Regions from separate parts of the Kitasatospora sp. NPDC092039 genome, predicted to be linked through region 3. Evidence: riboswitches for the same ligand, from Rfam matches in the RefSeq annotation. Region 3 holds a riboswitch; each other region holds the start of a gene.
What was found. A riboswitch is a leader RNA that binds a small molecule or an ion and turns the genes downstream of it on or off. The one in region 3 is predicted to bind cobalamin.
Positions count from the first base shown of each region.

Region 1: another riboswitch for cobalamin. It lies ahead of ACIQI7_RS19125 (cobalamin biosynthesis protein); the one in region 3 lies ahead of ACIQI7_RS17955 (FecCD family ABC transporter permease).
Region 2: another riboswitch for cobalamin. It lies ahead of ACIQI7_RS15270 (prenyltransferase/squalene oxidase repeat-containing protein); the one in region 3 lies ahead of ACIQI7_RS17955 (FecCD family ABC transporter permease).

Region 1 covers NZ_JBIVSD010000009.1:74,995-78,256, reverse strand. Annotated here, with positions in the region: gene ACIQI7_RS19130 (cobyric acid synthase) at 1-1,026, opposite strand, end outside; gene ACIQI7_RS19125 (cobalamin biosynthesis protein) at 1,023-2,042, opposite strand; cobalamin riboswitch at 2,150-2,283, opposite strand; gene ACIQI7_RS19120 (alpha/beta hydrolase family protein) at 2,581-3,262, shown strand, end outside.
Region 2 covers NZ_JBIVSD010000006.1:315,826-319,087, forward strand. Annotated here, with positions in the region: gene ACIQI7_RS15260 (prenyltransferase/squalene oxidase repeat-containing protein) at 1-625, shown strand, start outside; gene ACIQI7_RS15265 (flagellar hook-length control protein FliK) at 661-1,140, shown strand; cobalamin riboswitch at 1,283-1,409, shown strand; partial or broken gene ACIQI7_RS15270 (prenyltransferase/squalene oxidase repeat-containing protein) at 1,636-3,042, shown strand; gene ACIQI7_RS15275 (hypothetical protein) at 3,039-3,262, shown strand, end outside.
Region 3 covers NZ_JBIVSD010000008.1:127,830-131,091, forward strand. Annotated here, with positions in the region: gene ACIQI7_RS17945 (ABC transporter substrate-binding protein) at 1-153, opposite strand, end outside; gene ACIQI7_RS17950 (ABC transporter ATP-binding protein) at 176-1,000, opposite strand; gene ACIQI7_RS17955 (FecCD family ABC transporter permease) at 997-2,076, opposite strand; cobalamin riboswitch at 2,169-2,317, opposite strand; gene sodN (superoxide dismutase, Ni) at 2,407-2,802, opposite strand; gene sodX (nickel-type superoxide dismutase maturation protease) at 3,077-3,262, shown strand, end outside.

The DNA of each region.
Region 1 (3,262 bases), on a different contig from region 3:
CTGGTAGCCGCCGCAGACCCCGAGGACCGGCAGTCCGGCCGCCGCCCGTGCCTTCAGGGCCGGTTCCAGGCCGCGCTCGCGCAGCCAGGCGAGGTCCGCGACGGTGGCCCGGGTGCCGGGCAGCACCACCAGGTCGGCGTCGGCCAGCTCCTCCGGCCTGGTCGCCCAGCGGACCAGTACGCCCGGCTCCTGCGCGAGCGCGTCCAGGTCGGTGAAGTTGGACAGCCGGGGGAAGCGCACCACGGCCACCCGCAGCACGTCCGCGCCGAGCGGTCCGGGCCCGTCCGTCCGGTCGACCACCGTGGACAGGTCCAGCGAGTCCTCGGCGTCCAGCCAGAGCCCGGGCAGCATCGGCAGGGTGCCCAGCACCGGACGTCCGGTCAGCTCGTGCAGCATCTCCAGCCCGGGCGCCAGCAGCCGGGAGTCGCCGCGGAACTTGTTGACGAACCAGCCCGCCACGTGCCGCTGGTCCTCCGCCGACAGCAGCGCCAGCGTCCCGTACATCGCGGCGAAGACCCCGCCGCGGTCGATGTCCCCGACCACCACCACCGGCAGGGCGGCGGCCGTGGCCAGGCCCATGTTGGCGATGTCGCGGTCGCGCAGGTTGATCTCGGCCGGCGAGCCCGCGCCCTCGCAGACCACCACGTCGTAGCGGCGGCGCAGGTCGGCCAGGCACTCCAGGGCGCGCTCCAGCAGGACGGGCTTGCGCTCGCGGTAGTCCAGCGCGCCCACCTCGGCCACCGGCCGGCCGAGCAGCACCACCTGGCTGCGGCCGTCCGCGCCGGGCTTGAGCAGCACCGGGTTCATCGCCGCCTCCGGCTCCACCCGGGCGGCCTGCGCCTGCATCGCCTGGGCGCGGCCGATCTCGGCGCCGTCGGCGGTGACGAAGGAGTTGAGCGACATGTTCTGCGCCTTGAACGGCGCGACCCGCACGCCCTGGCGGGCGAGCCAACGGCAGATCCCGGCCGTCACCACGCTCTTGCCCGCGTCCGAGGTCGTCCCCGCGACCAGCAGCGCGTTCGTCATGCCCGCCCCCTCCTGCTCAGCAGCGTCCGCAGCAGGACGTGCCCCGCGACCGTCGTACCCAGCGCCAGTGCGCCCACCCGCCGGGAGAGCGCGCAGGCCCGTTCGATGTCGTCCACCGTGACCGGGCGCAGCTCCGCGCCCAGCACCGGCCGGTCCTCCACCCTCCCCCAGGCTTCGCCCGGGGGGCCTCCCATGCCGTACCGCAGCGTCCCGCCCAGCCGCACGCCCACCGCGCCGGCGAACGCCGCCTCGGCCTGGCCCGCGTTCGGGCTCGGGTGAGCGGAGCCGTCGCGCCGCCAGACCCGCCAGGCGGTCCGGGGTTCGGGCGCGGCGGCCACCGTCAGCAGCGCCGTGAGCCGGGCGCCGGGCCAGCCCGCCAGGTCGTCCAGCCGGGCCGAGGCCCAGCCGAACCGGGCGTAGCGCGGCGAGCGGTGGCCCACCATGGCGTCCAGGGTGTTCACGGCGCGGAAGGCCAGCAGTCCGGGGGTGCCGGCCAGGGTGCCCCAGGCCAGCGCGTTCACCACGGCGTCGGCGGTGTTCTCGGCCACCGACTCGACCACGGCCCGGGCGATCTGCTGCCCGTCCAGCGCGCTCGGGTCCCGCCCGCACAGGTGCGGCAGCCGCTCCCGGGCGGCCGCGAGGTCGCCCGCGGCGAGCGAGCGGCCGATGGTGCGCGCCTCCCGGGTCAGCGAGGTGCCGCCGAGCACGGTCCAGGTCGCGGCCGCCGCCAGCGCGGCCCGGCCCAGCGGGCGCCGGCCCACCGTACGGTCCAGGGCGAGCGCGCCCGCCGCGACCGCGCCCACGCACAGCGCCGTGTAGCCGGCGCCGGCGGCGCGGCCGTCGCGCCACAGCCGGCGCTCCAGCCGGGTCGCGGCGCTGCCGAAGACGGCCACCGGGTGGCCCCGGCGGGGGTCGGCGAAGCGGGTGTCGGCGGCGTAGCCCGCGGCGGCGCCGAGCGCGAACGCGGCGGCGCGGGTCAGCGGGCGCGGAGCGGCGGAGGCGGTGGGCGGGGTCATCGGCCGCACGGCGGAAGGCAGCTCGGAGTCCGGCCGGGCGGGGCAGCCTGCATCGCGTGCGTGTCCTCACTCAGGGTCCGCGCCCTGGATCGACGTGACGGGGGCGAGAGTCTCCTGGCTTCCGGGTCGAACGCACTCCCGGAGCCTTCCAGCGGCCGTCGACGGCCCGCCGTGGCGATGTTCCGAGCGTGCTCCCCGGTGACAGTGGCGGGACCGCGCCGGACTTCCACCGGCTTCCTCTCCATGCCTCCGTTTGGCCCCAGGATCCCATCACGGGGCCGAACCGGGAGTCAACCGAGGTCACGGAGGGGTTGGTCACACGCCGGCCCGCTGACACCCCGTGGGATCGCCCGGCACCGGCAGGCGCCGACAGCGGCACCGGCCCGGGCGGTCGCCCTCCCGACCGTCCCCTCCTCGGGTCCGCCCGACCGCCGCCCGGGCGACCCGGACGGCCCATCCGGGTGGCCGCCCGGGCGGGGTGCCGGTGAACTGGTGCTCGAACACCGTCCGGTCCGAGAGCAACAGAGCGGGGAGCGATATGCGTTGGGGAACCGCCGCCGTCGTGGCGGCCGCCGCGGTCGGAGCCACCGCGGCCGGGGCCGCCGTGCTGGTGATCGGCCGTCGGGCCTCCGAGCGGATGGTCCGTCCGGCGCCCGCCGTCCAGGAGTCGGCGCCGGTGGTGGTCCGCGGCCTCGCCCCCGGCCGGGTCACCTTCACCCGCGGCCCCGCGAGCCTGCGCCCCGGCCGCTGGGCGGTCGAGTGGGCGGACGGCGGGCACGCGGTGGTCGAGGAGGTCCTGCACGGCGACGAACGGGGCGTCACCCGTCGGCTGGTCCGCGCCGACCGGGGCACCCTCGCCCCCGGCACCGAAGTCCGCTTCACCCCCCGGGTCCACCTCGGCGACCCCTCCGAGGCGCTCGGCCTGGCCTTCGCCGACACCGCCGCCGACGGCGAGCTCGGCGCGCTGCCCGCCTGGCGGCTCCACGGCAAGCGCGGCACCTGGGTGATCCTGGTGCACGGCCCCGAGGCCGACCGCCAGCAGACCCTCCCGGTGCTCCCCGTGCTCGACCGGCTCGGCCTGCCCGCCCTCGCCGTCACCTACCGCGGTGACCGGGGCGCCCCCGACTCCCCGGACGGGCTCAGCCACTTCGGCGAGACCGAGTGGCGCGACGTCGAGTCGGCGGTCCGGCTGGCGCTCGACAGCGGCGCGGGCAAGGTGA
Region 2 (3,262 bases), on a different contig from region 3:
GCAGACCGCCGAAGGACGGTTCTCCGACCGCTCGCAGTGGGGCGACTACAGCAACGCCTTCGGCCAGTCCCTCGCCCTGATCGCCCTGCACCGCACCCCCGGCGGCGCCCCCGACGCGGCCGTCGACTTCCTGGCGAACAGCCAGTGCGCGGACGGCGGCTACCCGGTCTCCTTCGGCCAGGCGACCTGTGCCAGCGACCCGGACGCCACCGCGCTGGCCGCCCAGGCGCTCGCCGCCACTGGCCGTGCCGCCAAGGCGAACGGGGGCCTCGGCTGGCTCGTCGCGCACCAGAACGCCGACGGCGGGTTCGCGGCCTCCGGGGCAACCGCCTCCAACGCCAACACCACCGGCCTGGCCACCCAGGCGCTGCTCTCCGGCGGGCGTTACAGCACCGGTCTCAAGGGCTGGAGCCGGCTGGTGAAGTTCCAGCAGGGCTGCTCCGCCGACCCGGCGGTCCGCGGCGCCGTCGCCTACGACGCGTCCGGCTTCAACGCGGGCAACGGTGCCCGGGCCACCGCGCAGGCCGTGCTCGGCCTGGCGGGCGCCCCGCTGGCCACCCTGTCTTCCGCCGGGGCACGCCCGGACGCGCCCACCCTGGCCTGCCCGGCCCCGGCCACCCGCTGAGACGGTGAACCACTGATTCCGCGAGGAGAGTTCCGATGACCGACACCCCCACGCCGGCCCGCCCCGTTCGCCGGATGCTCGGGTCGATCGCCGCCGCGGCGGCCCTCACCGCGAGCCTGCTCGGCGTCTCCGCCGTGCACGCCCCGCAGGCCCAAGCGGCGGCCTGCAGCGGAACCACCGGCGTCACCGTCGTGGTCGACTTCACCGCTGTCGGCGGCGGCATCGAGACCGGCTGCGCGCCCGGCGACCCCGCCAGCGGGCTCGCCGCGCTCACCGGCGCCGGGTTCTCGTACGCCTTCCACCCGCGCTTCCCGGGCTTCGTCTGCAAGATCAACGCACTGCCCGCCACCTGCACCAACCCCACGGGCAACGCCTACTGGTCGTACTGGCACGCCCAGCACGGCGGTGCCTGGTCGTACAGCAATCTGGGCGCGGGCAGCTACAACCCGGCTCCCGGCGACGTCGAGGGCTGGTCCTTCGGCGCCGGCGCTCAGCCGGGCATCACGGCGCCCTGACGTTCGGAAGCGCACGCGTGCCTCGGCCCCTTCCCCGCGCGGGGAAGGGGCAGCGGATCACGGGGCTCAAGCGGTATGGATCTCCGCCATCCGAGCGGTGAGCCAATTGGCCTGACGGATCGTTGACTCGTCCTCAGGCGCCGTGATCTGATGAAACGTTTGTAGCCCTCGGCATTCAGGGGAAGCCGGTCCAACTCCGGCGCTGACCCGCAACCGTGGACCCACCTCGTGTGGGTGAGCCGGAATGCCTGAACCGAGGGCCTGTTCACACAGCACGTGCGTCGTCGCGGACTACGACGCAGTCAGAACGGTCCTTGCCGAGAGTGACCGTCGGCTGCGCCGTGGCCTCCTGCGTCGACCGACCAGGGAGTCTTCGTGAGGGTCAGCAGCGGTAACACACGTCACAGAAGCCGGCACGTCGCGTCCCTGGTCGGGGCCGTCGCGGTCGCAGTCTGCGGCACGGTCCTGATCGGCAACCCCGGGGCCGCGGCCGCCGGCCCACCGAATCCGCCCGCCGGAAGGGCCCCCGACGCGGTCAAGGCCGGTGCGTACCTCACCGACCCGGCCCGGCTCATCGACGGCCGCTACTACGAGGGCTTCCCGGGCTTCGCCGACTTCGGCCTCACGATCGACGGAGCGTACGCCCTCGCTGCTACCGGCACCGACGACGCGGCGCTACGCAAGATCGTCGACTTCCTGGACCAGCAGGGCAAGGACCCCAACGAGCGGACCGTCAACGACTGGACCGCCATCGGCACCGAGTACGCGGGCGGCGGTTCGATCGGCAAGGAGGCGCTGCTCGCCGAGATCGCCGGCCGAAACCCGCGGGCCTTCGGCGGCCACGACCTGATCGCCGCCCTGGACCAGACCGTCTGCGCCAAGGCCGACCAGAACACCGGCTGCGCGGACGCGGGCAACTACACCTACGCCACCTCGGTGTTCTCCCAGGCGCTCGGCATCCTGGCGCAGCTGCGCGCCGACGACGCGGCGAACGCCGCCGCTCCGATCACGTACCTGAAGCGCCTCCAGCACGCGGACGGCTCCTGGCCGAGCCTCATCCCCGCTGCCGGCGACTCCGACGTGGACAGCACGGCCATGGCCGTCATGACCCTGGCCCTCGTGCCCGGGGACGAGGCGGCGCAGGCGGTCGACAAGGGGCTCGGCTGGCTCGCCGCTCGGCAGCTGCCCGACGGCGGCTTCCCCGGTGCGGCCGGCGACTCCACCAACTCGGCCGCGCTCGCAGTCCAGGGCATGACGCTGCGCAAGGCCACCTACGGCGGGCAGATCGCCAAGGCGCTCGACTTCCTCGCCGGCCAGCAGAACGGCGACGGGGGCTTCAACGTCGCCTCCGCCGGGCAGCGAGGCTCGGACGTCCGCGCGTCCACGCAGGTGATCGGCGGTGCCACCGGGATCTCCTTCGGCACGCTGTCCCGGAACCTCGGCGGCACGCCGACCCCGACGGGCACGCCGACCGGGAGCCCTACTGGCACGCCGACGTCGACTCCGACCGGCACGCCGACGGGGAGCCCCACCGGCACGCCGACGTCGACTCCGACCGGCACGCCGACTGGAAGCCCCACGGGGACGCCGTCGGGGACTCCCACCGGCACGCCGAGCCCGACGGGCTCGCCCACCCCCACCGGATCCACTTCGTCCGCCGCCGCTCCCGTGACCAGCGGCGGCCCGACCACCTGGCCGGCCGGCGGCATCGATGCCCCGGCCGGAGGCGGCGGTGCCCCCGCCGAGGGCGTGGCGGCGCGGACCGGTTCCGGCAATCTGGCCAGCACCGGCACCCCGGCCCTGGCCCTGACCGCGGGCGCCGGTCTGCTGACCGCCCTCGGCGCAGTGGCCGTCCTGGTCGCCCGCCGCCGCACCGCGGCCACCCCGGGGCGGCACCGGTGAGCCGGGGGCTCGGCAGCCGGCTCGGTCGGCTGTCCGGGGCGGCGGCGGTGACCCTCGCCCTCGCCTTCGGCGGCGTCGCCGTGGGCGCAGCCCCGGCTGTTGCGGCGCCGTTGCCGATGGATCAGTGCACCACGACCTCCGGGGTCGTACTCGCGGTGGACTTCGGGAAGTGGGGCGGCCCGCTGCTGCGCTCCTGCGGGACCACCCCGACCACCGGCTA
Region 3 (3,262 bases):
CTTGCGGTCGAAGGTGAGCTCCTCGCCGCAGTTCCGCACCGTCACCGGGTAGTGGGCGGAGGCGGTGGCGGCCTCCTTCGGGGCGATCTCGGCGCCGCAGCCGGCGAGTCCGAGGGCGAGCAGGGTGGTGACGGCAACGGCCTTGGTGCGCACGGTGGTTCCTCCGGGGGACGGATCAGGCGGAGTGGTCGAGGCGGTCGAACAGCAGCTGGAGGGCGCCGGTCCCGGGGTGCCGCACCGGGGTGGCCCGGACGCCGAACACCTCGGCGAGCAGGGCGGGTCGGAGCACCTCGTGGGGCGGACCGGAGGCGACGATCCGGCCGGCCCGCAGCACGTACAGCAGGTCGCAGTGGCCCGCCGCGAGGTTGAGGTCGTGCAGCGCGGTGAGCACCGTCGGGCCGGCCTCGCGGGCGAGCGCCAGCACCTCCAACTGGTGGGCGATGTCGAGGTGGTTGGTGGGTTCGTCCAGCACCAGCAGGCGCGGCTCCTGGACCAGCGCGCGGGCGAACAGCACCCGCTGCTTCTCGCCCCCGGACAGGCTCAGGAAGCCCCGGTCGGCGAGGTGTCCGGCGCGCACCTTGCGCAGTGCCTCGGCGCAGCGCTCCGCGTCCCCCGCGGCCGGGCCGCCGAAGCCGCGGCGGTGCGGCAGCCGGCCCATGGCGACCACCTCGGAGACGGTGAAGTCGAACTCGGCGGAGTGCTCCTGGGTCAGCGCGGCCACCCGGCGGGCGCTCTCCCGGGCGGTGAGGGCGTGCAGGTCGTCGCCGGCCAGCCGGACCACGCCGCCGGCCGGCTCCAGCACCCGGTAGACGCAGCGCAGCAGGGTCGACTTGCCGCTGCCGTTCGGGCCGATCAGCCCGACCACCTGCCCGGCGGCGGCCGCCAGGGACACCTCGTGGACCAGCCGGGTGCCGGCCAGTTCCACCGAGACGGCGTCGACGGCGAGGTCCTGGGCCCGCGTCGGCCCGGTCCCGGCCGCCGCCTCGATCACGTCGGTCACCGGTTGCCTCCGAAGGCCTGGCCGCGGCGGCGCATCATCACCAGGAAGGCGGGCACGCCGAGGACCGCGGTGAACACCCCGACGGGCAGTTCGGCGGGTGCCAGCAGGGTGCGCGAGGCGATGTCCACCCAGACCAGCAGCAGCGCCCCGGCGAGCGGCGCGACCACCAGTACCCGGCGGTGACCGGCGCCGACCAGCATCCGCGACAGGTGCGGCATCAGCAGCCCGACGAAGCCGATCGCCCCGCTGACGGCGACCACGGTGCCGGTGACGGCGGCGGTCACCACGAACAGCTCGCGGCGCAGCCGGTCCGGGTCCACGCCGAGCGAGGCGGAGGTCTCGTCGCCCATCGCGAGCGCGTCCAGCCGCCCGCCGGCGCCGGTCAGGTAGGCGAGGCCGGCCAGCACCGTGGCGGCGGCGATCGGCACCTTGCCCCAGGTGGCGCCGCCGAGGCTGCCGAGCAGCCACATCATGGCGTCCCGGGCGGCCTCGCCGCGGTCGGCGGCGAAGACCATCAGGGTGGTGGTGGCGGAGAAGCCGTAGGACAGGGCGGTGCCGGTGAGCACCAGGCGCAGCGGGGTGAGCCCGTACGCGGTGCGGGCGGCGAGGTAGACCAGCGTCATGGCGGCCAGGGCCGAGCCGAAGGCGGAGGCGGAGACGGCCCACACCCCGAGCGAGGCGAAGGCCCCGAACAGCAGGACGGCGTTGGCGCCGACGGCGGCGCCGGAGGAGACGCCGAGCACGAAGGGGTCGGCCAGCGCGTTGCGCACCAGCGCCTGGACGGCGACCCCGCAGGCGGCCAGCCCGGCGCCGACGACGGCGGCCAGCACGGTGCGCGGCAGCCGGATCTCCCAGACGATCGCGTACGCGGCCGCCTCGCCCGCGTCCAGCCGACCACCCGTCAGCCCGGCGCCCAGCAGGCGCAGCACCCGGGGCAGGCCGAGGCCGGAGGAGCCCAGGGCGACTCCGCAGACCAGCGACAGCAGCAGCGCGACGGCGAGGCCGACGGCGAGCGGGGCGACGGGTGTGCGCCGGGCGGGCGGGCCGGCTGCACGGTCTGCGGGTGCGCGGTTCACGGGGACGCCTTGCCTCGGGCCGCGGGTGCGCCGGGGCGGGCGCGGGCCGCAGGTGTGCCGGGGCGCCGTTCCCCTCGCAGTCCGCGGCGAGTTGTCGGGAGGTCAGCGGCCGAGGGCGATCGGGCTGGCGCGGTCGTACGGGCTGGTACGGCCGCGCTCACCGTTGCGGGTCAGCGCCGGATTCACACCGGACTTCCCCCTCGGACGCCCTGGCAGCATAACAGCCACTCAGGGCAGGCAACCCTTACCGGGGGTGGGTCGGGCGGTGAACGCGCGACCGCCCCCGTCCGGCTGTGCGGACGGGGGCGGTCGGGTGGCGACGCGTCAGGCTCAGGCCTGCTTGGTCTCCCAGAAGATCTTGTCGACCTCGGCGATCAGGTCCAGCAGGGCCTGGCCGGTGGCCGGGTCGGTGGACGCCTTGGCGGCCGAGGCGGCCTTCAGGGTGTCGTTGATCAGCTGGTGCAGCTGCGGGTACTTCTCGAAGTGCGGGGCCTTGAAGTAGTCGCTCCACAGCACCGAGATGTGGTGCTTTACGGCCTCGGCGCGCTGCTCCTTGATGATGATGGCGCGGGCGCGGAAGTGCGAGTCCTCGTTGGCCTGGTACTTCTCCTGGGTGGCCTTGACCGACTCGGCCTCGAGCTTGGCCTGGGCGGGGTCGTACACGCCGCAGGGCAGGTCGCAGTGGGCGTGGGCGGTGGCGCGCGGTGCAAACAGACGAGAGAACATGGGAGTCCTTCCTTAGATCGTCTTCCCGCGCCCGAGATTACCCTTCCGTCCTCGCGGTTTCGCGGTCGGGCGGCGGGCCTAGGGCAAAAGACGGACCCGGAACCGGGGTAATCCGGACATCGGGCCGGTGACGGTCCGTACGGCAGACTGGGGGCGGGGCGGAGCGGGAGGAGGAGTCGTGGCGCGGAGCACGCGACCGGAGGGCGCCGGAGCCGGCGGACGGGACCGGGGCGGCGCGCTGCCGTTCGGACTGGTCGACGTGGCCGGGCCGTCGATGGTACCGACCCTGCGCGAGGGCGACCAGCTGCTGGTCCGCTACGGCGCGCCGGTCCGGCCGGGGGCGGTGGTGCTCTTCCGGCACCCCTTCCAGCAGGACCTGCTGGTGGTGAAACGGGCCGTCGAGCGCCGGTCCAAGGGCTGGTGGCTGCTCTCCGACAACCGTCCGGTGGACAGCGACAGC